4 regions of the Brevibacterium zhoupengii genome follow, and region 1 is predicted to be linked to each of the others. Evidence: riboswitches for the same ligand, from Rfam matches in the RefSeq annotation. Region 1 holds a riboswitch; each other region holds the start of a gene.
What was found. Region 1 has a riboswitch for thiamine pyrophosphate ahead of LQ788_RS05695 (ECF transporter S component). Riboswitches for the same ligand answer to the same signal wherever they lie in the genome.
Positions count from the first base shown of each region.

Region 2: it holds a riboswitch for thiamine pyrophosphate, as region 1 does, so the genes downstream of both, LQ788_RS04120 (TenA family protein) here and LQ788_RS05695 (ECF transporter S component) in region 1, are expected to answer to the same signal.
Region 3: it holds a riboswitch for thiamine pyrophosphate, as region 1 does, so the genes downstream of both, thiM (hydroxyethylthiazole kinase) here and LQ788_RS05695 (ECF transporter S component) in region 1, are expected to answer to the same signal.
Region 4: it holds a riboswitch for thiamine pyrophosphate, as region 1 does, so the genes downstream of both, thiO (glycine oxidase ThiO) here and LQ788_RS05695 (ECF transporter S component) in region 1, are expected to answer to the same signal.

Region 1 is NZ_CP088298.1:1,262,689-1,270,170, forward strand. It holds gene LQ788_RS05660 (LysR family transcriptional regulator) at 1-235, shown strand, start outside; gene LQ788_RS05665 (class I SAM-dependent methyltransferase) at 232-834, shown strand; gene LQ788_RS05670 (class I SAM-dependent methyltransferase) at 847-1,599, shown strand; gene LQ788_RS05675 (putative quinol monooxygenase) at 1,725-2,045, shown strand; gene LQ788_RS05680 (hypothetical protein) at 2,119-2,664, shown strand; gene LQ788_RS05685 (energy-coupling factor transporter transmembrane component T family protein) at 2,703-3,584, opposite strand; gene LQ788_RS05690 (ABC transporter ATP-binding protein) at 3,568-5,058, opposite strand; gene LQ788_RS05695 (ECF transporter S component) at 5,058-5,687, opposite strand; TPP riboswitch at 5,711-5,819, opposite strand; gene LQ788_RS05700 (FN3 domain-containing metallophosphoesterase family protein) at 5,960-7,482, shown strand, end outside.
Region 2 is NZ_CP088298.1:925,390-932,871, forward strand. It holds gene LQ788_RS04110 (nucleoside/nucleotide kinase family protein) at 60-518, opposite strand; gene LQ788_RS04115 (ATP-grasp domain-containing protein) at 518-1,522, opposite strand; gene LQ788_RS04120 (TenA family protein) at 1,657-2,376, opposite strand; TPP riboswitch at 2,376-2,481, opposite strand; gene LQ788_RS04125 (VOC family protein) at 2,590-2,952, shown strand; gene LQ788_RS04130 (HutD family protein) at 2,999-3,514, shown strand; gene LQ788_RS04135 (hypothetical protein) at 3,728-5,071, shown strand; gene LQ788_RS04140 (catalase) at 5,299-6,786, shown strand; gene LQ788_RS04145 (amino acid permease) at 6,899-7,482, opposite strand, start outside.
Region 3 is NZ_CP088298.1:3,288,422-3,295,903, forward strand. It holds gene thiD (bifunctional hydroxymethylpyrimidine kinase/phosphomethylpyrimidine kinase) at 1-42, opposite strand, end outside; gene thiE (thiamine phosphate synthase) at 39-782, opposite strand; gene thiM (hydroxyethylthiazole kinase) at 779-1,645, opposite strand; TPP riboswitch at 1,633-1,736, opposite strand; gene LQ788_RS14975 (sugar ABC transporter permease) at 2,026-3,237, opposite strand; gene LQ788_RS14980 (ATP-binding cassette domain-containing protein) at 3,234-4,058, opposite strand; gene LQ788_RS14985 (substrate-binding domain-containing protein) at 4,079-5,173, opposite strand; gene LQ788_RS14990 (LacI family DNA-binding transcriptional regulator) at 5,293-6,315, opposite strand; gene LQ788_RS14995 (GNAT family N-acetyltransferase) at 6,582-7,482, opposite strand, start outside.
Region 4 is NZ_CP088298.1:1,938,355-1,945,836, forward strand. It holds gene moeB (molybdopterin-synthase adenylyltransferase MoeB) at 1-653, opposite strand, end outside; gene LQ788_RS08785 (thiazole synthase) at 650-1,417, opposite strand; gene thiS (sulfur carrier protein ThiS) at 1,419-1,667, opposite strand; gene thiO (glycine oxidase ThiO) at 1,664-2,881, opposite strand; TPP riboswitch at 2,872-2,974, opposite strand; gene thiE (thiamine phosphate synthase) at 2,998-3,666, shown strand; gene LQ788_RS08805 (2-dehydropantoate 2-reductase) at 3,703-4,689, shown strand; gene LQ788_RS08810 (histone deacetylase) at 4,643-5,293, opposite strand; gene LQ788_RS08815 (DedA family protein) at 5,302-5,967, opposite strand; gene LQ788_RS08820 (sensor histidine kinase) at 6,121-7,269, shown strand; gene LQ788_RS08825 (response regulator transcription factor) at 7,262-7,482, shown strand, end outside.

The DNA.
Region 1 (7,482 bases):
GACCCACATCGTCACCGACACCGCGGTCGCGCTCGCCCTGGCCGGCACGGGACTCGGCCTGACGCTGGCGACGCCGATCATGATGTCCCTGGGCGGGCCTGACGTCGACCTGCATCCCATCGCCGAGGCGGGCGGCCGGGAGATCATCGTGCTGACGTCCCCGGACCCGGCAGATCCGGTCGCCGCCGTCGCCGAGGTGGTGGCCGAGGTGTTTCGTCCTAGGATGGGGCCATGAGCTTCGATCATCAGTGGAACCGCATCCGTGAGACCAACCCCGACCACTCCGCGAACTACGCCGAGCGGTGGCGCAACCTCGCTGCCTCCGGCCACGACATCGGGGGAGAGGCACGGTTCGTCAACGCGATGGCACCACGCGGGGCACGCATCCTCGACGCCGGCTGCGGGACCGGTCGGGCCGGTGGTCTGCTCATCAATGAGGGCCACACCGTCTACGGCGTCGATCTCGACGAGTTCCTCATCTCCGTCGCCGAGGAGGACTTCCCGAGCGGTGAATGGCACACCGGTGACCTGGCCGAATTCGACTTCGTCGGCGCAGGCATCGACGACATCGACGTGGCGTTCTGCGCCGGCAACGTCCTGTCCTTCCTCGACCCGGCCTCACGCCGCCAGACACTGTCGAACATCAAATCGACGCTCAAGCCCGGCGGACGCTTCGTCGCCGGCTTCGGAGCCGGCCGCGGCTATGATTTCGCAGACTTCATCGATGATGTGAAGGCGACCGGCATGCTCGTCAACCTCAAGCTGGCCACGTGGGAGCTCCACCCCTTCGAAGCTGACAGCGGATTCCTCGTCCTCATCGCCGAGCGTGTGTGACTTGATACTGCGATGAGCAATCTCGCGTATGAAGACAAGCTCCTCGCCGCCATCTACGACGATGACAATCCGGATGGGCCCGATCACGACTACTTTCGCGAGCTCGCCCGGGACGTTGCCGCCACGCGAATCACGGACCTGGGGTGTGGCACAGGGATGCTGACTGCAACGTTGACGGGACCAGGTCGCGTCGTCGTCGGCATTGATCCGGCAGCGGCCATGCTCGAGCGTGCTGCGGCACGCCCCGGAGGTGACGGAGTCGAATGGCGGCTCGGAACGTCCGAACTGGTCGAGTCCGATGCCTGCGACCTCATTGTGATGAGCGGAAACGTCGCGATGCACATCCTCGGTGACGCGTGGATTGCGACTCTGCGCGACATCAGCCGAGGGCTGCGCGCGGGCGGGGTGCTGGCCTTTGAGGCTCGCAACCCGCTGGCTCGGGCCTGGAGGAACTGGAACAACCCTGCCCAGACTCGAACGACTGCTGTTGGGCAACTCCGTGAGACGACGACCGTCTCGGACCCGGATGACGAGGGCATCATCACCATGAACAGCGTGAATGAATTCCTCGACGCAGATGAGGCGATCAACGTCAGTCAGCGGCTGCAGTTCCGAACATTCGACACACTTCGCGATGATCTCAACGCAGCTGGCATGAGAGTGCACAACATCTGGCAGGACTGGGATCGCACTCCGTTCACAGGTACCGAGAGCGAGCCTCTGATGATCGTCGAAGCCGTGAGCGCAGATGACCCGCGAGCGTGACGCCGACGCACCCTGACCTGGGGAAGAGGAACGCTGCTCTTGGTGCGCAGGCCGAAACATGATTGGCTGGTTTCGTCGGATCGACACGATCCGACGAAATTCGCATAAGCACAGGAGATGTCAGCATGATTTTCATCGTTGTGAAATATGACGTGAAGCCAGAGAGCGTCGAGAAGTTCCCCGAAGCCGTGCGCACCTTCACCGAGGCGACACGGTCGGAACCGGGCAACCTGTGGTTCGAATGGTCCAAGAGCCTGGAGAAGGATAACGAGTTCGTCCTCGTCGAAGCATTCACCGACGAAGGGGCAGAACCTCACGTCAAGAGCGATCACTTCGCCGCCGGACTCGAAGCCATGCGCCCCCACCTGGCATCGACGCCGAAGATCATCTCGCGCAAGATCGACGGCGAAGGCTGGGACGAGATGGGCGAACTCCAGATCGACTGATCGGCACCTTCCTCCCATCGCCTGCATTGCGGCGACCCTGTTGAAATGGGTCTGGGTTGCCTAGACTTCTCCCATGGCAACCAAAGCGATGAATGTGCAGGCGATCGAGAAGGCCCTCGGCGAACCCTGGGCTGACACTCGGGCCCGGCTCGAAGCGGCTGGGGGAGCGTCGGCGAGTCACAAGGAACTCGCCGACGCCCTCTACCCGCAGTTCGACGGGGTCGTTGAGAAGCACGGGTGGTGGGTCCAGGGCGCGGTCGTGGCCTATGAGCAGGAGATCGGCAGACGTGTGCCCGGCCAGCGCGCCGACGGCACCTTCGACGTCGCGGTCTCGCGCACCGTGACCGGTACGCGAAATGATGTCATCACCCGATTCGCCTTCCTCATCGACGAGGGAACGCTGGCAGGCGTGGCCCTCGATGGTGAAGCGCGCACCTCGACGACTGAGAAGCGTTCCTTCTGGCGGGCGAACCTTGAGGACGGAACCAAGTTCGAGGCCGCGGCCGAACCGAAGGACGAAGGCAGGACGATGCTGGTGCTCACCGCGTCGAAGCTGCCCAGCACTGAGGCCCTCGAGGAGCGTCGGGCCGCGCTCAAGGAGCTCCTCGGGCAGCTCTGAGCATGCGATCGCGTGTGGCTGGCAGGACGGGCAGTTCCTCAGCCGCCGACGATCGGATTCCACGTACCGAACGCATGCGCGGCCACGATCGCGAGTACGCAGACGACCAATGACGCCGCCACAGCCACACCATCCCCGGCACCGAAGGTCGAGCGTCTGCGCCAGGTCCGTCCGGGACGGCCGAACGCCCTGCCCTCCATGGCCATAGCCAATGTGGTGCCGCGTCGGATCGACTGCACCAGCAGCACGAAGATGCCGGCGCAGAGACTCCCAGTGCGCTGCACGATCGAACCGCCGGCGAGGCCCCTGGCCCGCCTGGCCATCGCCAAGGTCTGCCACTCGCTGACAAGCAGCCCGAGCAGTCGACTCGCCGCGAGCACCGAGACGACGACCACCTCGGGCAGGTGCAGTCGCTGGACGAGCGCATCCGCGAGGTCACGGGGATCAATGGTGGAGGCCAGGACGATGAGCGGAATCGCCAAGGCCAAAGCGCGCAGGAAGATCGCGGCCGCAGCCCCGAGAGAACCCGTCGTCATCAGGATCGGACCGAGGTCGATGACCACCGCACCGGTCTTCTCTGCCAGAATCGCCGTGCCCCACGCCGCCAGAAGTGCGCCGAGAGGCAGGAACCACAGACGCTTGAGTGCAGCTATCAGGTCCAGCCCCGTCGTCGGCAGTGCGAGCAGGCAGAACCCCAGGACGACTCCCGCCGAGACCATGTCGATGCTCAACAGTGTTCCGACCATGAGGATGAGCGCCACAGCGATCTTCGTCAGCGGATTGCACCTGACCAGTGCCGTGGTGCGCACCAAGGGAATGAGCTGGCCGGGATCATTAACCGCGACCTCGGTGCCAGTGACAGCTGTGGCTCGCCCAGCCGAATCGGTGTGTTCGATCGCGTGCTCACGCAATTCGCTCACCTGCCTTCGTCCTCCGACTCAACTCGACCCGCCTGGCCCCGATGGCGTCGAGGAACGCATGGTCGTGGCTGACCGCGACCACGGCGGACCCGCGGGCAAGGACGTCGATGAACTGCTCGACCAGACCGGCCCAGGTCAGGGCATCCTGGCCGAACGTCGGTTCGTCGACGATGAGCACCTTCGGCCGCGGCGCCATCATGGCAGCCACCGACAGGCGACGCTTCTCACCGCCCGAGAGGCCCTGCGGGTGAGCCTCGGCGAGCCTCTCAAGTCCCAGCACCTCGAGGAGTTCGGCGACGCGATCGTCGACCTCGGCACTCGACCATCCGGCCAGTCGCGGTCCCAAAGCCAGCTCCTCGGTCACACTCGAACGCAGGAACTGATGTTCGGGTTCCTGGAACACCATCCCGATGCGAGGAGCCAGAAACGCCGAGGGCCACCGGAAGGGTCGGGCATGTTTGGCACCATCTCGCAGATTGCCGGCAGCTCTCACCTCGCCCTCGAATTCCGGGATGAGGCCGGCCAGGGTCAGCGCCAAGGTCGACTTGCCGGCCCCGTTGGCGCCGACGATGCCCAGGGCCTCACCGGACCGAACTGACAGATCGAGGCCGGTCGCCGCGCGAACCTTCGCACCGGGGCGAGCCACACTGAGGCACTCAGTCCTCAGCACGACCTCGCCGTCGGCGCGGGGGAGCGGTTCTGCACTCGGCTGCACCGCAGGGTTGGAGGGTCCGGCCGTCCCCGGCACCCAGATCCCACACTCAACCAGCACCTCGGCGAGCGCAGGATCATCGAAGACCGACCTCGGCGGACCCTGGGCAAGCAGGCCTGCTGGGCCGAGGACGATCACGGTGTCCACGTGATCGAGCCACAATCCGACCCGGTGTTCGACGATGACCATCGTCGCCGAGGTGGCCGCCTGGGTCTCGAGGACCGCATCCCGAACGGAGGCGGCGGAGTCCGGATCGATATTGGCTGTCGGCTCATCGAGGATGATCACCTGCGGTGCCATCGCGTGGATTCCTGCCAGCGCCAAGCGCTGCTTCTGACCTCCGGACAGCGCGGCAGTGGGATGGTCGTGGGGGAGACCCAGGCCCATGGCCGTCAGGGAGGCGGGAATGCGAGCGGCGATGACGTCGGCAGGCAGGCCCAGGTTCTCCATGCCGAAGGCGACATCATCGCCGACCCGGGAGAAGATCACCTGCGAATCGGGGTCCTGGAGGACTAGCCCGGTCTCACCTCGGCGCGGATCCGGTGGACGGTCGCCGATGAGAAGCTGACCAGCTGCCTCACCTGACTCGGCAGGCAGAACTCCTGCGATCGCATGCAGGAGGGTGGTCTTGCCTGCCCCGGACGGACCGAGCAGAAGCACCTTCTCACCTGCCGCGATGTCCAGATCGAGGGGACCGATGGCGGGCTCATCACGATCGGCATGGCGCCACGAGAACCCGCGGGCGCGAATCGGCAGGGCCATCAGCGCAGGCGGCCGGAGGCGAAGGCGCTCAGCGCCCCGGTCTTCGCGATCGCCCGGTAGGCGAACCAGGCGCCGATGCCGGAGATGACGATGCCGGAGATGATCGCGCACACGGCATAGGCTGCCTGGTAGCCGAACTGCCATTCGGCGTTGTACATGATGTTCTCGCTCACGGACATGAACGCGGCGGCCAGCAGCCCGGCAAAGCTCGTGACCCACAGGGTGAACCTGCGATAGCCGAAGGCCGCGAAGATGAGTTCGGCGCCGAAGCCCTGGACGAGTCCTGAGAGCAGAACGGTGGCTCCGAAGTGAGAGCCCAGCACTGCCTCGACGATGGCGGCGATCAATTCGCATAGCAGGGCGGCACCGGGTTTGCGGATGATGGCACCGGCCAGAGGTCCGGCGAGGACCCAGAGGCCGGCGATGAGTCCGATTGAGGGAGGGAAAGCCTGGAATCCGAGTTCGAGGACCTTCCAGCTCAGTGCCAGGACCCAGAAGATGAGTCCGACGCCGATTCCCAGCACGGCGGTGACAACGTAGTCGACGACTCGCCACTGCTTGGTCGCCGGTACTTGGGAATAGTGGGGCGCGGTCTTCACAGCGGAATCCGACGCGGTCGTTTCTGGCATTGTGCCTCCTCATATCAAGGAGGGGTAGAAGAGTCTCGACTTCCTTCGGCGGTGCTAGCCGCATCAGGTTCGAGGGTCTGCAGCTTCATCTGCACTCTCAGCGCCCCTTTCGGCGCTCCCCTGTCGTGAGGACCACTGTACCCCAGTCGACGAGAGGTACCCGTAACGGAAAGTTCACCTGCCGTTGACTCGTCGGCCGCTCGTCGGGGATGGGGCTTTCATTACCGGCGGGTAGGAATGTTCGGGTGAAAACACAACACCTGAGGTCACCGATGAGTATTCTGTCCGTCTCGGCGCTGCTGGCGGCGCTCGTTGCAGTGCCAGTCCCGGCCCATGCCGGGCTCACGCATGCTGGGCCCACGCACTCGTCCTCCGCCTCGCCCTCGACGCAGCCAGAGGCGGATGAGGAGTCTGCGATCTCCGATGTGGTGCTGCAGGTCGGGGCGGATGAGAGCTCACGCAATCTGTCGTGGATGAGCGAGAACTCCGGCGAGGGGGAGGTCCGCTGGGCCAAGACCGCGGAGCTCGAGGGTTCGGCTCTGCCCGAGGACGCTCACAGATCCGGGACCAGCGACTCGGGTCTCTCGACTGATCTCAAGCGCCACTACAATCATGCGAGCATGACCGGCTTGGAGCCGGACACCGAGTACTCGTACCAGGTCGGCAGCGAAGAGGACGGCTTCTCAGCCGTAGCGCAGTTCGATACGGGTGGTTCCGGCGGCGACAGCGAATTCCTCGTCTTCGGTGACCCGCAGGTCGGTGCCGGCGGCGGGCAGCCCGATGATGCGACTGGTTGGGACAGGACCTTGAACTCGGGCCTGGAGACCGCGCAGGATCCGCGGTTCTTCTTCTCCCTGGGCGATCAGGTGAATTCGGCAGGTGACCAGGGGCAGTACGAACAGTACCTGGCTCCGGCAGCGACTCAGGAGGTTCCGCAGGCGACGACGATCGGCAACCATGATGTCGCCTCGAAGTCCTACGAGCAGCACTTCAACCGCCCCAACGTCAGCAGCGACCATGGCGGAAGAGGACTCGTCGCGTCCGGCGGTGACTATTGGTTCATGGATTCGGGGATTCTGTTCATCGATATCAATTCGAATGACTCCGACACTGACGAGCATGCTGAGTTCATCGATGAGGTAGTGGCCGAGCACGGGGACCAGGCTCGCTGGACGGTTCTCGGATTCCACCACTCGATCTATTCGACCGCGACCCACAACAGCGATCTCGACGTGAAGCGGCTGCGTGACGCGATTCCGCCTGTGGCTGCGCGCAACGACATCGACCTCGTGGTGTCCGGCCACGACCACATCTACAATCGGACGTTCCTCATGGATGCCGAAGGCAAGAAGGTCGAGTCCTCCGATGCCGGTCTCGAGCAGGAGAAAGAAGAAGGGCAGACGATGTACCTGACTCTGACCTCGTCCTCGGGCTCGAAATTCTACGATTACGTTCCGGGTCTGGACTGGGAGGCCAAGAGCGTCCACAACGACATCCCCGCCTTCACCCGCGTGCGGGTCAGCGACGACGCGCTGCGCGCGACGACCTACGAGGTTCCAGCAGACGGCACGCAGCAGGCTGAGGCGCAGGCCGCGTCCGAGCAGATCGACGATGTCGAGATCACCCGCTCCGGCGATGACGCACCAAAGCCGGGCGCCGACGCCGGAGCAGATGCTGACGCTGAAGACGCTGCGGCAAGTTCCGACGGTGCTTCAGCAGACGCGGACAGCGCCTCAGCGGACGCGGACAGTATCGAATCCGACGGCACGACCGAGTCTGGGGGCACGACCGAGTC
Region 2 (7,482 bases), 340 kb from region 1:
GAATCGAACTGCCCAGAGCAGCGTTCGTTTCCCCGAGGGACCGAGACCTCAAACGGAACCTACACCCACACACTCGCATCCCACACAACGCGAAGTTCTGGCCGATGGAGAAAGATACCGTCCACAAGGAGGACACAGTCCTGCGGCAGGTCGCGCTGTGCCGGTAAAACGGATGCATCGGCATCAACATCCCAGACCGCGGGGACGATGGGCAGCCCATGTCTGAACGGAGTGACGACGGACCGGAAGAAGGCCTCGTAGTCATAGGAATCCCGGTAGAAGGAATCGGGGCCTTGGCCGTTGCCATACCGAATCGAGCGAGGATGATGGAACCCGTCGATGCTCAGTGACGCAACGGGGCGCAAGCCGTCCTGGTTCGCCAGCTCAACGAGCTCCTGGACTAAGACGGTTTTGCCCGCACCGTCGAGCCCATCAACAGCAACAAGAGCTCGCCCACCGATGTCGACTTCGCGCAGCAGTGAAAGCAGTTGGCGGAGGACTAAGCGGCGGGCAAGCATCAAGCGTGGGGCACCGGCGACGCGGCAACCCCAGCAGAGATGTACTCACCGGCAATGAACTCAGCGATCCGGTCCGCGGCAGCTGTACGCCCAGCCGTGCGCTCGCCGTCTTCGACGTTCGGGTTGTAGTTCGTGTTGGTGTTGATGTCGTAGACGACCTGGCGACCATCGGCGGTCTCGATGAACTCAATGCCTGCGATGTCGATGCGCAGTTCGCTCAGAAGCGCCTCCAACCGGCCGATGAGGGGCGTCTGCGCGGTGATGTCCTCACGCAGGGCGAACGGGTCGACCGGTGCGGCAGAAGCGCCAGGGATCTCGCACGCTTCGGCGGGGCACAATTCGAAGGACCCATCGGAGACGTCGACTCGAACCGCATAGTGGAACCGGCCGCCGATGAACTCGGCACGAGTGACAAACGGCTGCGCCGGCTGCACATACTCCTGGACCAGTGTGATCCCGTCGATCGGCTCGTTCGCACCACCGGGAGCGAAGTCGCTCGCAGCCTCGTCAAGCTCGGCATGGGACTGAAAAAGGCGCACGCCGAGACCCTTGCCGCCCTGGTTGTGTTTGGTGATGAAGGGCGGGTTGAAGTCGCGTGCAGCAGTGGACAATGCTGCGCTGCCGAAGACCGCAGAGGTGCGGGGCGTGTCGAAGCCGCGAGCGGCAAGCTCACGGTGCTGGCGAATTTTGCTCACCTCAAGCTCGTAGACGTCGGCGCCGTTGATGACGGTGCGCCCAGCGACCTGGAGCCAAGCGAGCACCGCACGTCCGTAGTCCTTGACATGCGGATCCGTGCGAGTGTGCGCCGAGGCAGACAGCCGCGACCAGAACAGGCCCTGCGGCGGCTCCGTCGTGAGATCGATCGAGACATCAGGCAGCAGCCACTCAACGAAATTGACACCTGATCGCTCGAGGGCCTGGGCAAAGGGAGCGATCCATTCCGGATTGTCATGGATGATGTAGACTGCCGGATCGTCCGTTACGGGAAGCAGCTGTGTGCTCATCTGTATTACCTCGCATCCTCCAGCGACGGCGAAGGGTGACTGGATGCACCCGCACACCTGTTCTGCTCAACAATCCTAATCCGAGCGACCTCGTTTATGCGAGGGACGCAGAATGTGAACCGAGCGCTCCAGCTTCACCGGGTTTCGTTCTTAGCGTACGCCTCGTCGAAGAAGGCCAGTTCGAGGTCGACCGCACGGTGCCAGATGTGAGCCAGTCGGCATCGCGCCGCGCTGGATTCTGTGTCCTCGCCAGTTGGGAAGACTCGCTCGAGTTCGTCGATGAGGAACTGCACCCAGGCCCGGAAATCCTCACCACGGTGCAGGTCGATCCACCCGGAATGCACCCGGCGTGGAGGCATAGGATCCGAGCGCTCGCCCCAATCGAGGTAGAGCCATTCGGCGATGACGAGCACGACCAGCAGTTCTGCGTAGGAGGCCGAGTCGACGGCTTCGTCCATGAGGTCACGGAAGCCCTCAGTCGGCTCAGCCAGCTGGGGGTCAGCGTAGTCGGTCGCAGGGACACCCACCTCGGTGAAGGCCATGAGGAAGTACGAATCCTCGTCGGCTTCAAGGAACCCGAGCTGTTTGGCGAACCGCAGCTTCGGCCCTACGGCATCGCCGTGAGCGACACATGCGCCGAGCATCGAGAGAAATGATTCGAAGAACTGGTAGTCCTGGATCAGGTACTTTCTCATCACGGAATCGTCGACCGTGCCGGCAATCAGTTCGGTGATGAATCTGTGCCCGACTGCAGCCTCCCAAGCGGAAGACGCCTCCGCTCTCAGCGCCGCAACCGGCCCTCCTGGGGTCAGCCGAATGCTGCTGATCGTGTGTTTCGTGTCGATATCGCTCATCGGTGTCACACCTCACTTCCTCCGCCGGTGTTTACCGGATCAGGTTCGAAGGGTCTGCTTGCGCACTCTCAGCGCCTGTCTCCTGGCGCTCCCCTGTGGTGTTTCGAGCCTAGCATCGGTGTGTCTGCGGGCACTTCGGACCGGGCGTAGCGAACAGCAAGCCTTCCTGCCTGCTCTATTCACCGTGTCACCGGCGACGCGTAGACTTCGACCATGGCTATCGCAAAGCAGCCCGTCATCGTCATCGATGCTCCCGACGCCGGTGAACTCGCGGAATTCTATGGAAAACTCCTCGACTGGCAGGTCAGAGTCGATGACGACGGCACCTGGGCAGAGATCACATCCGAATCCTGGCCCCCGATCTGCTTCCAACAGGTCGAGGATTATCACGCACCCAGCTGGCCGGGGCAGTCCCACCCGCAGCAGATGCACATCGACGTCGTCGTCGATGACCTTGATGTCTCCGAGACCGCCGTGGTCGAACTCGGTGCAGGGAAGGCTGTCGACCAGCCGGGTGAGACCTTCCGCGTCTTCCTCGATCCAGCAGGTCACCCGTTCTGCCTCGTCCTGAACTGACGTTCTCACCAGCAGCCACGAGCTGAGTCGAGACTAGAGTGATCACATGCGCGTGATCACCTCTTTCGACGACCTCGATCCGGTTCCGTGGGCCAATGGGGCAGGGGAGACGACTGAGCTCGTCTCACTCATCAAGTCCCAGAAACTGACCCCGGATCTTCGACGCTGGCGCCTGAGCATCGCGCGACTGGACCGTGAGGCCGAGTTCTCGCCGCTGCCGGGCTTGGCGCGCACCTTCCTTCCCATAGGCGCCGAGGTGACCCTTGAAATAGACGGACAGATGCACTCGGTGACGCCGGCAGCACCGGTGAGATTCCGTGGGGCGCAGAACGTCTCCCTCGTCGGATTGGACGAGCCGTGCTTCGCGCTCAATCTCATGGTCGAGACAGTTGGCCGAGCCGGCTCGGAACAAAATGCCCTACAGGTGTCGACGCAATTCACCGGTTCAGGGCTATTCGCAGTCACCTTGGAACCGGGCCCCGGATACCCGAGATTCCAGCTGCTGGAACTCGAGACGATGGACGTGTTTCCGGACCACCTCGGCGTGGCCATTCTGCACTGAGAAATAAGGTGTCGCAGACACCGATTCCGGACCTGCGAATATCCTGCAAAGCGCCTGTCCCGTGCGTCACACAGGTCGGTATCATCGCAGGTCAGCGACCATAGAGTTGCCGTCTTCTCACAGTGTTGTCCCAGCCTTCGTAGGGAAGGGTCAGGAACCCCGAAAACAGCCAGCCGATACTGGACTCAGAGGCCAGTCATCGGAGGTAATTTGGTGTCGAATCAGCATGAGTCAGGCAGACCGAATGAGCAAGAAGGCACAGCAGCCGCGCAGGCGTCTCAGACCCTGCCTCTGATCACCGAAGAACTCGCCGCCGCACACGCCAGAAGCACCCAGTCGTCACCGACGGCGCCCTCACAGGTGACCACGCCCGTGATGCCGCCGAATCCGATCCGACGCGAAGAAGCGCCGGTGTCGGCAGCGTCAACGGGGTCGCCTACGTCAGCAGAGTTGCCGGCGTCGGCGACTCGGATGATGCAGGAGAGCACCACAGCCGTCGACGAACCGCCTGCCAAGGACGAGGTCCTTGAGAAGAAGGAGAAGAGCGAGAACAGGGTCTCCGCGACTCAGCTCCTCGCCGGCGCTGCCGCCGCGGCCACCTCCTCGGTGATCGGCGGACAGCTGGGTGTCGCCGGAACGGTCGTCGGCGCAGGCGTTGCCAGTATCATCACCGGCCTCGCGGTGACTCTCTATACGAGCAGCCTCGACAAGGGCAAAGAGAAGATCAAAGAAGTCGGCACGAAGTTCGCTCCTGCCGTCAAAGCAAAGTCACACGGCACCAAGACGCAGCGAGCGACCGCGGTCGCAGAGACCCAGGCGGGCCCATCACCGAATGCCACCAGCACGTTCGGGAACCTGAGTGACCCGGAAGCCGGAGATGCGAGCGCCGACACCAAAGACGAGGAACCGAAATCGTGGTGGCAGAAGCTGCGCCGCAAACGAGTGCTCTACCCGGTGACCATCGGGGTGGCGACCTTCGGAATCGGACTGGGGGCCGTGGTCATGGCCGAATCATTCACCGAGGCCGACATCTCGCCCGGAACCTCACAGATCTCACGGTCCGTATCCGGAGACTCCAATACCGGGGACGAAACCGGCACCTCACAGGACAGCGGAGCCGACTCCGAATCCGGTGCAGACGGGGCGGCGAGCCAGCCCCATCAGAATTCGAACCCGGGCAGCACCAACGACGGTTCGACCACGAGCCAGGGACAGTCCACCTCGGCGAACGAGGGCAGCTCCACCACCTCCTCGGCGTCCGATCAGGCCTCCGATCAGACAGGGACCGACCAGGGCACCGAATCCACCTCCTCCACGGCCACCGGCGACGAGAGCAGCGGAGCAGGAAGCGATTCGAGCTCATCCAACACCGGGGCAGATACCTCCGGCGGCTCGGCAGGCTCCTCTGACTCAGGCGCCAGCTCCGGTTCCCAGGATGGAGCGGGAAGCTCCGGATCCGGCAGCGCAGGATCGAGTGGTTCTGGATCGAGCGGTGCGGGAAGTGGGTCCGCATCGGGCTCGGCCGGAAGTGGAAGCGGCGCGACGGCCGAAGGCTGAGGACCAGGAATACTTCCAGGGGCCGTCTTGGTTGAACCAGAGAGGGAACCTGGATAGTGTGAAAATTGGCTGCGACAGTCTTCTGCACGTTGCCAGGAACTCGATATCAGGGGAGTCACGGTTGACCCTTCGCTTCAGCACATGTTGAGGCGTTCTGCTCGTCCTATGATGGATGTAGTGGGCCGGGAAGATGGCTCCCTGTCGCTCAATCGGTTGAAGGAGAAGCTATGACAAAACACGCTGATCATGAACATCCAGGATTCGATGGCACGAAGCCCTCGACGACCGAATCGGGTGCCACTCGAGAGTCCGACGCGCATTCGCTGAGCGTCGGAGCCGATGGTCCTCTCCTTCTCCACGACGTCGCACTCGTCGAGAAACTGGCGCGGTTCGACCGCGAACGCGTTCCCGAGCGCAGCCCCCATGCGAAGGGCTCCGGTGCCTTCGGTGAACTCGAGATCACCGCAGACGTCTCCAAGTACACTCGGGCGAAGTTCCTGCAGCAGGGCACGAAGACCCCGATGCTGGCACGGTTCTCCACGGTCGCCGGTGAGCTCGGTTCGCCCGACTCCTGGCGCGATGTGCGTGGATTCGCACTCAAGTTCTACACCGAAGACGGCAACTTCGACATGGTGGGAAACAACACCCCTGTCTTCTTCGTCCGCGATCCGATGAAGTTCCCCGACTTCATCCACTCCCAGAAGCGCACACCCGATTCGGGACTGCGCAGCAACAACATGCAGTGGGACTTCTGGTCGCTCTCGCCTGAATCGGCACACCAGGTCACCTACCTCATGGGACCGCGTGGTCTGCCCAAGACCTGGCGGAACATGAACGGCTACTCCTCGCACACCTACATGTGGGCCAACGAAGCCGGAGAACGGTTCTGGGTTCAGTACCACTTCCACACCGACCAAGGCGTGGAGAACATGAGCAACGAAGAAGCCGGCAAGCTCGCCGGTGAGGACGCGGACATCCATCGCCGCGATCTGTTCGATGCGATCGAGCGCGGCGACTACCCGTCCTGGACCGTCAGCGTCCAGATCATGCCCTACGAAGAGGCCAAGACCTACCGCTTCAACCCCTTCGACCTCACCAAGACCTGGTCGAAGAAGGACTACCCGCTCATGGAGATCGGCAAGTTCACGCTCAACAAGAACCCGTCGAACCACTTCGCCCAGATCGAGCAGGCTGCATTCAGCCCCTCGAACACCGTGCCGGGCACCGGAATCTCGCCCGACAAGATGCTCATGGGCCGTGTCTTCTCCTACCCGGACGCGCAGCGCAACCGCATCGGCACGAACTTCAACCAGCTGCCGGTCAACGCTCCCGTCACGAAGAACAATTCCTATGACAAGGAAGGTCAGATGGAGTACCACCATTCAGGTGATGCTCCCGTCTACGCCCCCAACTCCTACGGCCGGTCATACCAGGCCGAGGAGACCCAGGTCGAAGCGCGGTGGGAATCCGATGGTGAGCTGGTCCGCAGCGCCGCCACTCTGCACGCAGAGGACGACGACTTCGGTCAGGCACACACACTGATCCGCGAGGTCTACTCCGAAGAGGAGCGTCAGGGTCTCATCGAGACCGTCGTCGGTGCACTCAAGGACGGCGTGGAAGAGCCCGTGCTCTCCAACGTCTTCCAGTACTGGCGCAATATCGATGAAGAGGTCGGCCGCGCTATCGAGGACAAATACAAGTCCGAGACTGCGTGAGTCGGTAGGCGGGGTGAACTCCGCCGTCTGAGCACACAGCAACCCTCCGGGAGCTGAGCCACTTCGCTACACGTGGCTCAGCTCCCGGAGGGTTGCTGGCGTCTGTGCGAGCTCAGTCGTCGATCTCGTCGAGCAGCTTCTTCTCGTCGATGGCCAGCTGCTCCTTGTCGAGGTGCTGCATGAAGTGCTTCTTCCCCCTGGCGTACCAGAGCACCACGCTGATGATGAGCACCGCAAGAACCGCGATAGGGGAGTAGTTGAACGTCGAGATTGTGATCGGCAACGTGGGCGGCAGGACGAACAGGATGCAGATCAGGATCACCCAGACGACAGCGACCCACCCGATGATCGCGCTCCAGTGGCCCAGATTCCACGGACCCGGCTTGAACGAGTCGCCCTTGAGCCTGCGCAGCAGCACGGGGGCAACATAGGCGATGTAGAGCCCGATCACCGCCACACTCGTCACCGCCAGGTAAGCGGTCTCATTGAACAGCGCAGGCACCGTCAGCACCGAGGACAGCACGATGCACAGCCAGATCGAGTTCGTGGGAGTACCCGTGCGTGGGTTGACCTTCTTCCAGTACTTGGACCCGGGAATCGCATCATCGCGGGAGAACGCGTAGCTCATCCGCGAGTTCGCCGTCACCGATGCCATGCCGCAGAAGAACTGTGCGCCGCAGACGATGAAGAGCAGGA
Region 3 (7,482 bases), 2.0 Mb from region 1:
GGTGCCGGCGATGGACAGTGCGATGGGCGGCCGAGTGGTCACTGAACTGCCTCCGCATCTCCGTCACCGAATGTCGCACGCCCGTCACCGAATTCCGTGAGCAGCTCTTCGGCTGCGGCACGCGGGTCTTCGGCGCGGCAGATGGCCGAGACCACACAGATGCCGATTAGGCCCCGTCCGCGCAGTTCGGCGGCACGAGCGGTGCTGATCCCTCCGATGGCGACCGCGGGAAGTCCCGCTTCACCCACAAGCTCGCCGAGGCGGTCGGGCCCGATTCCGTCGGGTGCGTCGGTCTTCGTCGTGGTGTCGTAGACGGGCCCGATGCCGACGAGGTCGACGACTCCCGATGCCCGGGCTGCAGCGAATTCGGCATAGTTGGCCGCAGACAGACCAATGAGGGGTTCGGGGCCGAGGAGATCGCGTACCTGCTCGACAGGTGTGTCTGACTGTCCGACGTGGATGTGGACTTCTTCTCCCTCGGCGAGGAGACGCTGGGCGACCGCGACTCGGTCGTTGAGGACGATGGGCACGCGGCGCTTTGTCTCTACCGTCGCGCTGTCGGCCACTGCACTGTCGACGGCTGCGATGACCTCGCGAGTCAACGTGTAGAACGCATCGTCGTCGATGTCCTTGTCGCGGACCTGGACGATCCCCACTCCCCCGGCCACTGCCTCGCGGACAGTTTCGGCGACGCTGCGTCCAGCTTCCCGGCACTGCGCCGAGTCCGTGACGAGGTAGAGGCGGGCGTCGATCCCGGCCAGACGAGAGTTGGCTTCGCTCATGACTGTGATCCTTCACCGACGCTGGCTTCAACCGCGCCGGCCTCGATCGTGCCTGCCTCAACTTGTGCGCCCGCCAACTGTTCGGCGGTCAGCGTGTGCAGCGCGTCGAGGAAGTTCACCGAATAGCTGCCGGGTCCGTTCGCGCCGGTTGCAGCGGCGTCACCGGCGACCTTGAAGTGAGCGTGGGCGGCGACCACAGCCTCGAACCTCGCCGAGGCGGTCGTTGCGCCCACGAGGTATGCGGCGGTGACTGCACCGAGAGAGCAGCCGGTGCCGATGACAAGCGGCATATAGGAGTGTCCCCCATCAAGGCGGGCGACATGGTCGACCCCGTCGATGTGAGCGACGATCGCGTCTTTGGGGCCCGAGATCGCGACGATCGAGCCGGTAGATCTTGCCAACTCGACGGCTCCAGGAATCACGGCATCAACCTCGTCGGTGGAGTCCACTCCCCGACCACCCAGGCCCACTCCGGCCAGTGCCGCGATCTCGGAGGCGTTGCCACGGATGGCAGTGGGTGAAGAGTTCGCCGCGCGACGGATTCGTGTGGTGCGGAAGTCGACGGCTCCGATGCTCACCGGGTCGAGGACCCAGGGCTTGGAGTCTTCGTTGGCTGCGTCGATGGCGGCGTCGGCGGCAAGGAACTGCTGATTCGTGGCGGTGCCGAAGTTGACCAGCAGTCCGCTGGCGATGCGCGTGAACTGTGCGGCATCGGCATCGTGGTCGAGCATCGCCGGTGCGGCGCCGATGGCCAGGAGCACGTTGGCGCTGAACTGCTGCACCACTGTGTTCGTGATGCATTGGATAAGTGGATTGCTCGCACGCAGTCGTGCATTGGCAGAACGCAGGTCGAAGTCAACCATGACGATCCCTTCGCTAGTATGGCCCAGATCAGGTTCGATGGGTGTTCTCTCAGCCTCACGCGATCAACGTCAGGCACCCCATGTCATTGCCCACGACTGTATCAGCACGGCTGAGGCTGGGCGAAGCGGCGGCCCGAAGAAGGCCAGGCGGGAACCCGAGACAGGCGAACCAGACCCCGGGCCCGCCTCGGCGCCCGCATGCCAACACATCGAGCGGACCACTTATCATCCAGAGCACCAGCTGTAACCGGTACTTTCGACGCTAAGTGGTCCGCTCGATGAGTTTGCTGGGTCATACCTCGAGAGCTTGCTGAGCAAGAGGGCGACCCTCGCTGACCGCGAACGCAGCTAACCGCGAGCGCAACTCGCCGCGAACGCAGCTAGCCCCGCCCGACGTAGCGCTGTCCGCGACGGCTCAGGGCGTCGATGACGACAGCTGTGAGCAGGACGAGCGCGGTGATGATCTGCTGCGCATCAGAGTTGAAGCCGATGAGGTAGAGACCGTTGTTGATCGCCCCGACGACCAGCGCACCGAGCACCGCAGCCCAGGCCGTGCCGCGACCGCCGAAGAGCGAAGTGCCGCCGATGACCGCTGCGGCGATCGCATTGAGCAGGTCCTGCGTGCTCACCAGCGTCGATCCCGCGTTGGTCGTCACACCGGTCTTGATGAAGCCGAACAATGCGGCCAGCACACCGGCGGCCATGAACACGCTGACGCGCACCCATGTCACGCGGATGCCGGCACGCCTGGCGGCTTCGACCTTGCCGCCGACCGCGTAGATCGAGCGACCGTACTTGGTCTTGCGCAGCACCAGATCGATGACGATTGCGATGACGATCATGAGGAAGAACGGCATCGCCAGACCGAAGTCCTGGTTGACCAGAATGAGGAAGCCGAAGACGACGACGGTGAGGATGACGATGCGCACGATCACCGAGGTCCAGCTCGGGCTGTCGAGTCCCTCGTTGTGACGGCGCAGCTTCGAGTAGATGATCCCGGCGCCGAAGCCGATGACGGCGACTGCCCCGAATACGTAGGCCCAGATCGCCGGGAAGTAGAAGCTCGCAAAGTCGAAGGCGAAGGTGTCGGCCATCGACAGGTTCTTCTGCACACCCAGAGTTGTCAAGGTCAGCCCGGTGAACGCAAGTAGTCCTGCCAGAGTGACCACGAAGGCCGGGATTCCGACCACCGCGAAGAACCAGCCCTGGATCGCTCCGACGACGAGGCCCAACACCAGCATGATGACCAGTGCGATCAAGGGCGGAACCCCTTGCCTGACGACCAGCACGCCCAGCAGCGAGGCGGAGAGTCCACCCAGCTGCGCCAGCGACAGGTCGATCTCGCCGAGGAGCAGGATGAGGTTGATGCCCAACGCCAGGATCGCCAGGAACGCGACCTGCGTGGACAGGTTGACCAGGTTGGCCGGTGAGATGAACTTGCTGTTCGCCGATTGGAAGACGATGACGATGACGATGAGCGCCAGAATCACGGGGAAGGAGCCGAGCTGGCCCTCCTTGACTCGACGCACAAATGTCGCGAAGAACCCCTCGCTCGAAATGCGTTCGTCGGTGATGAACGAGTTGCGGGTCATCGGCGCTCACCCCTCCGGGTCGCTCGCTGAGTCACGACATTGTCGTTGGCTCCCGTGATCGCGGCGACCAGCACATCCGTACGCTCGTCACCGGGGAAGTCACCGGCATCCTTACCCAAGCGCAGAACGTGGACACGGTCACACACGGCCTGGACATCGGCCATGTTGTGGCTGACCAGGAGCACTCCGAGGTCTCGTTCGCGCAGACGCTCGATGAGGTTGAGGACCTCCGCGGTCTGTGCCACGCCGAGTGCCGCCGTCGGCTCGTCCAACATCACGATCGATGGTTCGCCGAGGAGGGACCTGGCAATCGCGACCGTCTGACGTTGACCGCCGGACAGAGCCGCGATAGGGACCCTTACGCTGGGAATCTTGGCTGAGAGGCTTCGCAGCAGCTCCCACGACTTCGCCTCCATGGTGACTTCGTCGAGAACACCGCCGCGGGTCTTCTCGTGGCCGAGGAACAGGTTGGCCACGACGTCGAGGTTCTCACACAGTGAGAGGTCCTGGAAGACTGTGGCGACTCCCGCCTTCTGTGCGTCCTTCGGCGCTGCGAATTTCTGGGACCGCCCGCCCAGGATGATCTCACCTTCGTCGGCTCCGTGGACTCCGGCGATGACCTTGACCAAGGTGGATTTGCCCGCGCCGTTGTCGCCGACGAGTCCGACGACTTCGCCGCGGCCGATGGTCAGGTTGATATCGGTCAGTGCCTGGACCGCACCGAATCGTTTGTTGATTCCGCGCAGTTCGAGTACTGGTTCGGCTCCGGTCTCCGGCGCCCGCGAGTTCGCGGATGCCGGATCAGTGGGTTGAGAATTCATATGTTCCTACTCGCCGATTTCTACTTGACGCCGGCGTCTTCGCAGAGCTTCTTCACGTCTTTGGTGCAGATGTCTTCCGCCTTGATCTGGTCACCGACGATGTCCTTCACGGTGTCCTTGGTGACGACCTTTGCCTCGACGAAGTCTGTTGGAGTGTCCTTGTAGGTTGTTCCAGCCTTCGGCTCCTCACCTCCGGCCAGGGACACAGCTGCCTTCGCAGCGAACTCCGCCTGCGGTGGGATCGACTTGTAGATCGTGGCGTACTGGTCACCCCTGAGAATGTTCTGCAGTCCGTCGACCTCGGCGTCCTGTCCGGTGACGACCGGCTTCACCTTGGCCTTCTTGGTGGCCGCGAGGACACCACCGGCGGTGCCGTCATTGGCTGAGTAGATGGCGATCGGCTCTTTGTCCGCGCTCTGCAGCTGACCTTCGACCCACTGACGGGCGTCGTCCGGGTTCCAGTCGAGGGTGTCATGGCTTTCGGTGATGTCGACACCGGCCTTCTTCAGGGTCTCCTCGGCGCCGGCCTTGAAGTCAGCGGCGTTCGGGTCCTTCGGATCGCCGTTGACCATCCACACCGGTCCCGACTTCGGGTCTTTGTCCTCGGCTTTGAGTCCGTCGAGGACGGCCTGGCCCTGCAGGTTGCCGATCTTCTTGTTGTCGAACGAGGTGTAGTAGTCCGCGCCTTCGAAGAAGCGGTCGTAGGCGATGACCGGGATCTTCTTGGCTTGAGCCTTCGACAGGGCCGAAGACACCGCCGAGGCATCGACCGGGTCGAGCACGATGGCGTCAACGCCTTCGGTCACTGCAGCCTCGAACTGCTGTTGCTGCTGCGTCGCGTCCTGGTTGGCGTTGCGGTAGGAGACCTTCGCATCAGGGTTGGCTTCGGCGACGTACTTCTCGAAGTTCGGCTTGTCCAGAGATTCGTAGCGGGTGGTCTTTGACTCCGGGAGGAGCAGGGCGATGGTGACTTCACCGTCTCCGCCCGAACCGCCGCCGGATTCCTCATTGCCTTGGCCTTTCTGACTCCCACAGCCGCTGAGCGCAAGAGCGCCGATAGCAACCGAGGCGCCGAGGACGGCGAGCTTCTTCCGGGACTGCAGGTTGTGCCTCATTGTGAACCTTTCGATTTTTCTGACAACGTTGTCAGGCTGTTCAAAATAATGCGCCGATCGGGGCCCGGTGTCAACTGTTTCGGCGAAAAATCGTGATCTGAGTCTCGCTCCAGACAGCGTCACTTGTCCGGCGACTCCTCACCACTGCCACGGGCGATCACATGGACAGGAAACTGAGTAGAACCGCGGCGGGGATTCCCGCCCGCCCCGGAACCGGGCGGATCCTGCAGACGCCGGACCGCCTCGGCGGCCATGGATCGCACATCACGGTCGATGACGGTCACGTCCAAGAGCTCCGCGGCGGGGAAATCGTCGATGCCCACCAGCGCCGGCCACTCGTCGAGCCGGCGGCAGGCGTCGATGGCCCCCTGCGTCAGGGTCGCGGACAAGGTGATGAGCCCGCTCGGTGCGCTGCGCGACCCCAGCCAGGCCGCGACGACGTTCTTCGCGCTGGCCAGATCGTGGGCGTCTTCGCGCATGTAGGCCCGCCATCCGATGTCCGAGCGGCCGGCGAAGGCCGATTGGATTCCGGCGAGTCTGGCGGTGGTGATGGGGCTGGTCGAATGATCGCCGATGACGCCGAGGCTGATGTGTCCGTGCTTGAGGAGTTGAGTCGCGGCCAGTCGCCCGGCAAGCTCCTCATCACCGGCGATGAGGTCGACCCCGGGACCCGCTGTCGACGGATCGAAGGACACGATCTGCACGTCAGCGCTTGCCGCATCAGCGTAGAACCGAGCGGCGTCCGGATGGGATCGGATGACGCAGATTCCGGTCATGTCATTGGCCAGGCATTCGTCGAGGAAGCCGCGTTCACGGTCGGGATCGTCGGCGGTGACCGTCACGACCGGGCGCAGTCCGATCCTGCTCAGCTCGGCTTCCAACAATGTGAAGAGGCGAGCCTGGAACGGGTCGTCCCCGTCGCTCATGACCACGCCGATGTAGGGTGATCTGCCCCCGGCGCGCAGGCGCCTGGCCGTGGAATTGAGGCGAAATCCGAGCTCGGCGGCGGCGTCTTCGACCTTCTCGGCGGTCCTCGCGGCCACATGTTTTTCGCCGTTGAGCACCCGGGATGCGGTCTTGATGCTGACTCCCGCGCGCGAAGCGACCGTGGCCAGGGTAGGCCGATCGTTCTGCTTCGCCATGACCACACCTTTGAGTCGGGAATCCTACGGACCGCTTGCGGCCAGCGCGCAGGCGACCGATAGGAATGATGATAGCCGCTGGTGCTCACATGATCGCAGACCATCCGCCGATTCCGCCTACACCCCACACCCACGCCGAGGTGGCCGCTGGGTTCCAGCGGCCACCTCGATAGGTGCGGTGCACTACGCAATCGGGCGGTGCACGGTGCGATCGGGCGATGAGCTGCGCGATCGGGTTGTGGGGTCAGCGCGGTCGGTCGATCAGATCAACGCGCCACGGGGTTCCTCATCGTTCCGGCGTAGAGCAGCGATTCGGCCTGGTTGCCGATGTCGACCATCTGCACGGTATTGCGCAGCTGCAGCCGGTTGAGGCAGGAATGGGCGAAGCGTTCTGCCCGCAGGTCCACATCTCCGGCGAGCCCACGGGCGAGCTCGGGATGCTCGGTCTCGTAACGATCGAGCACCTCGGCGACCAGCGCCCAGAATTTCTGTGCACCCAGCACACCATCGGAATCCAGGATCCCGCCGAGGTGGCGCAGCACCCCGTCGAACATGTCCGTGAACACGGACAGTGCCTTCTCCTCCCCCGGGACCAGCGCCCGGATCCGCTCGACATCGTCAGGCAGTTCACGGTGGCCGAGGACAGCGACCTCTTCGCCGATGTCCTTCATGAAGGCACCGGTCACGACATGGTCCTCAAGAATGAGAATGAGGTTCTCACCGTGCGGCATGAACACGAGATCATGGGCCAGCAGGGCGTGCACGAGCGGGTGCAGATAGGCCCGCAGATAGGAGCGCACCCAGTCCTCCGGACTAAGGCCTGAGGCGCGGATGAGTTCGCTGACAAAGGCGACTCCCCTGTGATCGCGGTGCAGCAGCGCCGCCATCGTGACGACCTTCTGACCAGGTTCGATGACGCTCAGCGGGTTCTCGCGCCAGAGAGCGGCGAGCATCTTCCGGTGCGGGTTCGTCTCCTGCGTGCGGTGGTAGACATCGCCCGTGTAGCCCAACGCGGTGCGTTCCCGCAGGACTCGGAATCCGGCATCCCCGAAGGCGGGATCGGTGCCGACGAGCTCTGCGATCCAGTCGTTGATGGCCGGCGTATCGCGCATGTACTTCGGGGACAGTCCGCGCAGGAAGCCCATGTTCTGCACGGCGAGCGCGACC
Region 4 (7,482 bases), 680 kb from region 1:
ATAGCGGAGCCGACGGTGCCGCACAGAACCCCGAGCACACCACCCTCGGCACAGTTGGGCACCGAATCGGGCTCGGGAATGTCGGGAAACAGGTCACGCAGCATCGGCCCATGCCCGGGGACGAACGTGCTCACCTGACCTGCGAAGCGAAATATCGTGCCCCAGACCAGCGGGGTGCCGGTGAGTTCGGCGGCATCATTGGACAGGTAGCGGGTCGCGAAATTGTCGGCCCCGTCGAGGACGACATCATGGGAGTGAAACAACTCAAGTGCATTGTCAGGACTCAACCGTTCGCAGATCGCGGTGACCGCAAGCTCCGGATCGAGACGAAGCAGGGCATCACGAGCGGAATCGACCTTGGCCCGGCCGATATCGGCATCGCGGTGGAGGACCTGGCGCTGCAGATTCGAGGCCTCGACCACATCGTCGTCGATGATCGTGATCGACCCGAGCCCCGCCGCGGCCAGGTAGTGCAGGACCGGTGCTCCCAGCCCGCCCGCACCGATGACCAGCGCCGAGGCGGCCCGCAGCCGCCCTTGCCCCTCGACGCCGATCCCCGGCAGGCTCAGATGCCTGGCATAGCGTTCGAGTTCCCGTGGGCTCAGAGAATCGGTCGGTGCGACCAATGGGCCCGGATTGCGCGCGGTACTCATACCGGAGTCACCATCCCCTCGAACGTGGACGAGGCCATAGCCAACGGTCGCTTCGGAATCCGGCCGGCATGGGCGGCCAGATGACCGGACTCAACGGCCAGGGACATCGCTCGGGCCATGGCTGTCGCATCATGTGCCCGAGTCACGGCCGATGCCAGCAGGACCGCGGTGCAGCCCAGCTCCATCGCCAGAGCCGCATCGGAGGCAGTGCCGATACCGGCATCAAGGATCACCGGCACCTGGGCGCGGTTGACGATCGTCTCGATGTTGTGAGGATTGAGGATGCCCAGTCCGCTGCCGATCGGAGCCCCGGCTGGCATGACCACAGCGACACCGGCGTCCTCGAGCCTCTTGGCCAGCGCCGGATCATCGTTCGTGTAGGCGAAGACCGTGAAGTCGTCGAGGACGAGTTCCTCCGCGGCCCTGAACAGCTCAACAGGATCCGGCAGCAGAGTCTCCTCATCGGCGATGACCTCGAGCTTCACCCAGTTCGTCTCGAGAGCCTCCCGGGCCAGTTGGGCAGTCAGCACAGCATCACGGGCCGTATAGCATCCGGCGGTGTTGGGCAGGATGCGGATGCCCATACGGTTGAGCAGGGCGAACACCGAGTCCCGGGCCGTCCCGTCATAGCGGCGCAGCGCCACAGTAGTCAGTTCGGTGCCCGAGGCTTCCAGAGCCTGTTCGAGGATGCTCAGTGAACTGGCACCACCGGTGCCCATGACCAGTCGGGAGTTCAGGGTCACCTCGTCGACGTTCCAACTCATGTCAGCCTCCCTGCACAGCGGTGACGATGTCGACATTGTGCCCCTCGGCCAAGGTGAACTCAGACCACTTCCCGCGCCTGATCACCTCACCGTCGACGGCGAGCGCGATGCCCAGACGACTGCCGTCGACGGGTGTGCCATCGACGGTGATGTCCTTGTCGACGAGGCCGGAGACGAGGTCCCTGGCCGTGGTGGGTCGGGCGAGTTCATGGCGCTCGCCGTTGAGCGTGATGCTGATCGTGTCGGTCACAGTTGGCTCCCTGTCGGTTGCTGAAACTTTTCGGTCGGTGTGGTCTGGAGGTGCTGCGCAGGGGTGAGGTCGTGAGCAGGAGTGAGGTGCTGAGCCTGAGCGGCTTCGGTGAACCGGGCAGGTGCCACCGCGGCGAGTGTCCCCGGCGGCCCCGCCAAGGTTTCGCTCCCGCACGCAAGGTCGACGGTGAGGCTCGCACCCAGCGGGGCGAGGAGGATGCCGTGCCGGAAGAACCCGGTGGACACCACACAGCCGGGGTCGATGCGCCCGATGATCGGCACGTCGTCGGGTGAGCCCGGCCTGGCGCGGGTGGTGATGTCGGTGATCTGGGCCTCGAGGATGGCAGGGACGAGACGTTCGGCGTCGCGCAGCAGCTGGTGGACGCCGCCGGCGTTGATCCCGGAGCGACCGTCTTCACGACTCGTGGCACCGAGGACGAGTTCACCGTCGGGTCGAGGCACGACGTAGACGGGACGACCCTTGACCAGTCCACGGATCGTACGTGTGAGAAGCGGGGCCAGAGTCTCGGGCGCCCGCAGTCTGATCACCTCGCCCCAGACCTGGCGCAGGGGCAGCGCGGGAACTCCGGAGATGTCGTTGCAGGAGCCGCCGGCGGTCACGACGACCTGATCGGCCTTGAGCCTCGTCCCATCTTCAAGTTCGACACCGATGGTCCGGCCCGCCTGAGTGAGCAGACCGGTCACTCGGGCACGGACAACGGCGTTGCCGAGGATGGCCAGCAGTGCGCCGGTGACTCGGCGGGGATCGATCGAATGGTCCCCGGGGATCGTGACAGCTCCGCTTACCCCGGGTGAGAGCGCCGGTTCCAGATCCCTGGCCCTTGACCCGGGAACGAGGGAGACGTCGAAACCGGCTGCTCGCTGCAGGTCGATGAGCTCACGCAGCGAAGCGAGATCGGCACGGTCACCGGCGCACACGAAGGTTTCGGCGCTCGAGTACCCCAGATCATGACCGGAGGCGGCAGCCAGCTCGGCGGCGAAGTCCGGGTACAAGTCTGCCGAGGCACGCATCAGGGGGTACAGGGGAGACTGCCCCCACACCACCTCGGCGGCCGGGGCCAGCATCCCCGCCGCAGCATGGGAGGCACCCATGGCGGGAGCCGGATCGACGATGGTGACGCTGACGCCGCGACGGCGCAGATTCCAGGCAGTTGACAAGCCGATGATCCCGGCTCCCACAACAATGACGTGCACGTGCTTCTCCCTCCGGCGGCATGATCCGCATCAGGTTGAACGGTCGGCACAAAGCCCTCTCAGCCCCTTTATGAGGCTCCCGCGAACTCCTCTACTCTAGGAGCATGGCCGCAGATATGACAATGGACGCCGCAGTCCACGACACAGACAGAGCCACACGACTCGCCCGGCTTCGCGGGTCCAGGCTCTATGTCTGCACCGATTCCCGCAGCGCGCAGGGCGATCTCCCCGAATTCCTTGATGCCGCCTATGCCGGTGGCGTCGACATCATCCAGCTGCGCGACAAGGGCCTGGAAGCCCGAGCCGAGATCGAAGCACTCGAAGTCCTCAGGGAGGCAGCCCACCGGCACGGAAAGCTGTTCTCCGTCAACGACCGTGCTGATGTGGCCCTCATCGTCGGCGCCGACGTCTTCCACATCGGTCAGGGCGACCTCACCAGCGAACAGGCACGCACGGTCCTCGGCCCCGACGTGATCCTGGGCCGCTCGACACACTCCATCGAACAGGCCCACGCCGCCGAGGCGGACCCCGAGATCGACTATTTCTGTCTCGGTCCCGTGTGGGAGACCCCCACCAAACCCGGCCGGGCCGCCATCGGAGTCGAACCCCTGCGTGCGCTCGCCTCCAGCGCAGCCAAACCCTGGTTTGCGATCGGTGGGATCTCCGCTGGTGAGCGACTGGCGGAAGTACAGGCCACCGGTGCACAGCGCATTGTCGTCGTCCGCGCGGTGACCGCAGCAGATGACCCTGCGGCTGCGGCCGCGGAACTCAAACAGGCATTGTGACAGTGCGCAACGCAGAAGCCACGGAATCCATCTGACATGGGAGAGCACACAGTGAAGATACTCATCGCAGGAGCCGGCGCAACCGGCGGAGCGTTCGGAACCCGTCTGTTCGAAGCAGGACGCGATGTCACGTTCCTCGTCCGCGAAGCCCGAGCACAGACGATGCGTGCCAACGGTCTGCGATTCGTTGACCCCGGTGAGGACCGGACGAACCATATCCCCGTCCTCACCGCAGCCGAGCTCGCCCAGACTGATCCGTCAGCTGCGCATTTGGCACCCGGCGATTCCGCCACTGCCAACGGCTCGAGTTCGACGCCTTTCGACCTGGTGATCGTCGCGGTCAAGGCCAACGGTCTGGAGTCGATCATCGACGACATCAGACCTGCAGTGGGGGAGGACACCCTCATCATTCCGTTCCTCAACGGTATGGCTCAGATCGAGCGATTGGTCGAGGAGTTCCCCGGCCAGGTGTTGGGCGGTCTGGTCAAGATCGTCGGGACGATCAAGGACGGCGCGATCCACCAGATGACGGACCTCGCGGTTATGACCATCGGCGACCTCGATGGAACAGGCGTCCCGGATTCCATTGCCCAGGCCCTCGATGTACCCGGCTTTAAGCTGCAGATTCTGGACAACATCACGGACGCCCTGTGGGAGAAGTGGATCTTCATCGCCGCTGCCGGGGTCGTCACCTGCCTGTTCCGGGCACCCGTCGGGGCGATCATGGCCGCCGGAGGGCATTCGCACATTGTTCAGATCGTCGACGAGCTCGAGACCGTCGCGGCTGCGGGCGGACACCCGGTCTCGGCCAAGGCCAGGGAGATGACCTTGTCCATGCTCACCGCCGAAGGCTCGTCGTTCACCTCATCGCTCTACCGTGACGTGACCTCGGGCCTGCCCAGCGAAACCGAGCACATCCTCGGACACCTTGCGAGAACGGCAGCGGACCTGTCAGTGGCGACGCCGCTGCTCGACCTCACACTTGTGCAGCTGCGGGCTGGGGAGTCGCTGCGGCAGAGCTGAGTTCCGACACTGAACTGATCTCCGACTCAAAGCTGAGCTCCGAGGCTGAACTGAGCGTCGTCACGGACCTGACCTCCTCTGCGCCGAGGCGCAGCATCGTCAGATACGGTTCGTTGGGAACGGTGTGGGGGACTGCCTCGGATCCGTGCGGGGCCGTAAACGTCACCAGCGGGATCGAGTCCCTGCGGTCGAGGACGAGGAGAGTCTCGTACTTGCCCGGTCCCACCGAACGGGTAGAGCCGACGGGAAGTTCGCAGGCCAAAGTCTCCAGCGGATTCGCGGATGACGGTGGGCGGTTCATCTCCTGATCGGCGACATCGGCGAACTGCTCGGCAGTGATGAGGTACGCCTTTGCCGGAGTGGGGCCTGGGACCTGATGGTCATAGAAGGCCATTCCGCCGCCGCCCCACACGGTGGATCTGCCGGCGAAGTAGATAGATCCGGGAAGCTCGATGCCCATTTCCGCCAGGGGCGGATCGGTGTTCCTCGCGCCCGGATAGGTGACGAGTGCACCTGGAGGACAGCCGCCCTGCAGGTAACAGGCGAGCCTGTCACGATGCATGTTCGACCCATAGCTGACATACCACACGAGTGCTTGAGACATCCCATTCATCATGCCACGTCAACGGCTGCGGCTGTCCAATCTGCAGGGTCTCGGTGCGCCGGTGCCGCAGCGTCTGCGCGGGCTTTCCTCCTGGCCAGCAGTCTGCGCGTGAGTTCCGCTACACCCGTGATGGCCAGGGCGATGCCGATGCCCAACCCCACACCGAGCAGCGGCTGATCCTCAAACAGCACACCGCCGAGCAGACCGACCCCGATGGAATAGATCGCCCAGGCCAGACAGCCGAGAGCGTCGAAGATGAGGAAGCGGGTGCGCGGATACTTTAAAATCCCGGAGCTCAGGGTTGTCGCCGTACGCCCACCGGGAATGAAGCGTCCCGCGATCAGGACGACCCCACCTCGGCGGGCAAAGATCTCCTCGGTGTGCGCAAGCAAGCGTGAGGCGCGCGAGGAGCGGGTCCACCGCTGCACCAGGGAACCCCCGCCACGTCCTACGAGGTGGGCGGCGAAGTCGCCGATGAGGGCACCGACCAGGGCCGCCAACAGCAGACCCAGCGGATTCGGAGTGCCAGCGGCGGCGTAGGCGGCGGCCGTGATGAGCACGGTCTCTGAGGGCACGATGGGGAACAGGGAATCCAAACCCGCGATGGCGAAGACGAGGAGGTACACCCACGGGGATTCGACGGTGGTGCGGAGGATATCAAGGGCAAGGTCCATGTCCACAGACGCTATCGAAGCGCGACCGCACCCGGAACGCGGCGCAGTGCACACCTGAGGGCGGGTACTTCGAGACGATGATGCGGAAAACCGGAAGGTGGGACTGCGGTCGATCCTCTGGGCGACTGCATGCAGCATTGCTACGATCAACTCATGCCCTGGCCGACGTCGCTGACCACGCGGATTCCCCGAGAATCCCGCATGTTCGTCACCCGTTGGGCCGCCTCGGTGCTGGGCATCCTATGGGGAGTGGCCCTGTGCTTTCCGCTGCTGCTCGCCGCCGTCCCCTCCTCAACATCACGGCTGAGCCGTCGAATCCTCGGCTGGGAGCGATCCCGGCAGGCGAAGTGCTTCGGCATCGTCATGGGCCAGCCCCCGGTCAGGAGAGGCTTCTTCGTCCTCACCGGAGGCCTCGCCGGCATCATCGCCGTCCCGATGCTCAATCTGCTCACCGGTTTCCTGCTCGTGACCATCGGCTCCCTCATCCAGGGCCTGTTCATCGGCGGCAGCATCACCATCGGCTTCGACTTCTGGACCATCAGCCAGCCGACGCTGTTCGTCGGCGTGCTCTACGGGGCAGCGAACCTCATCGGAGTCATTTTTATCGCCGAGGTGGCCAATTGGCTCCACGGCATCATCGACGCCAGCTTCACCCAGGTCAGCCGCCCCAACGCACCCCATACGCGCATCACCCAGCTCCTCATGACCCGGCATGGAGTGGTCATGGCCATCGACGAGGAGAGGCGCCGCATCGAACGCGACCTCCATGACGGTGTGCAGCAGAACGTCGTCTCCCTGTCCGTGCTCATCGCCCGCGCCCAACGTGCGAAGGACCAGGACAAGGCCAGGGCCCTCCTCGACGACGCCCTCGTCCAATCTCAGGACCTCATCGACGAAATGCGCGAAGTCGCCTGGCGGGTCTATCCCACAGCGTTGGATGAGCACGGGTTGGGCACCGTCCTCAACCGGGTGGCCGATCACTGCCCGATACCGGTCGAGCTCACCGCAGTCCCGTCCCGGCGAGTGTCCCAAGCCACCGAGTCGGCCGCGTACTTCGTCGTCCGCGAGGCGGTGACCAACGTCGTCAAACACGCGAATGCCACAAGCATCAGAATCAGCGTCGTCGACGATGAGCAGGCACTGATCGCCGAGGTGGCCGATGACGGTTCCGGTGGTGCTGATCCCACCGGCGGTGGGCTGAAGGGATTGAATCGTCGCGTCGGAGCGTTGGATGGAACACTGACTGTGACGAGCACGGAAGCAACCGGAACCACTGTGAGAGCGGAGATCCCCTATGCCTGAACCCGGCGTGACTGAACACGGCATGTCTCAACCCGGTGTCGAGGCCACCGACGATGCTCCCATGCGGGTGGTATTGGCCGATGACTCCGTTCTGCTGCGAGAAGGGGTGAGGAGTCTGCTCGAGGACGAGGGCATCTCCGTCGTCGCCTCGGTCGACGATGGGCAGCAGCTGCTGGCGGCAGTCGCGGACACGCGCCCAGACCTGGCGATCGT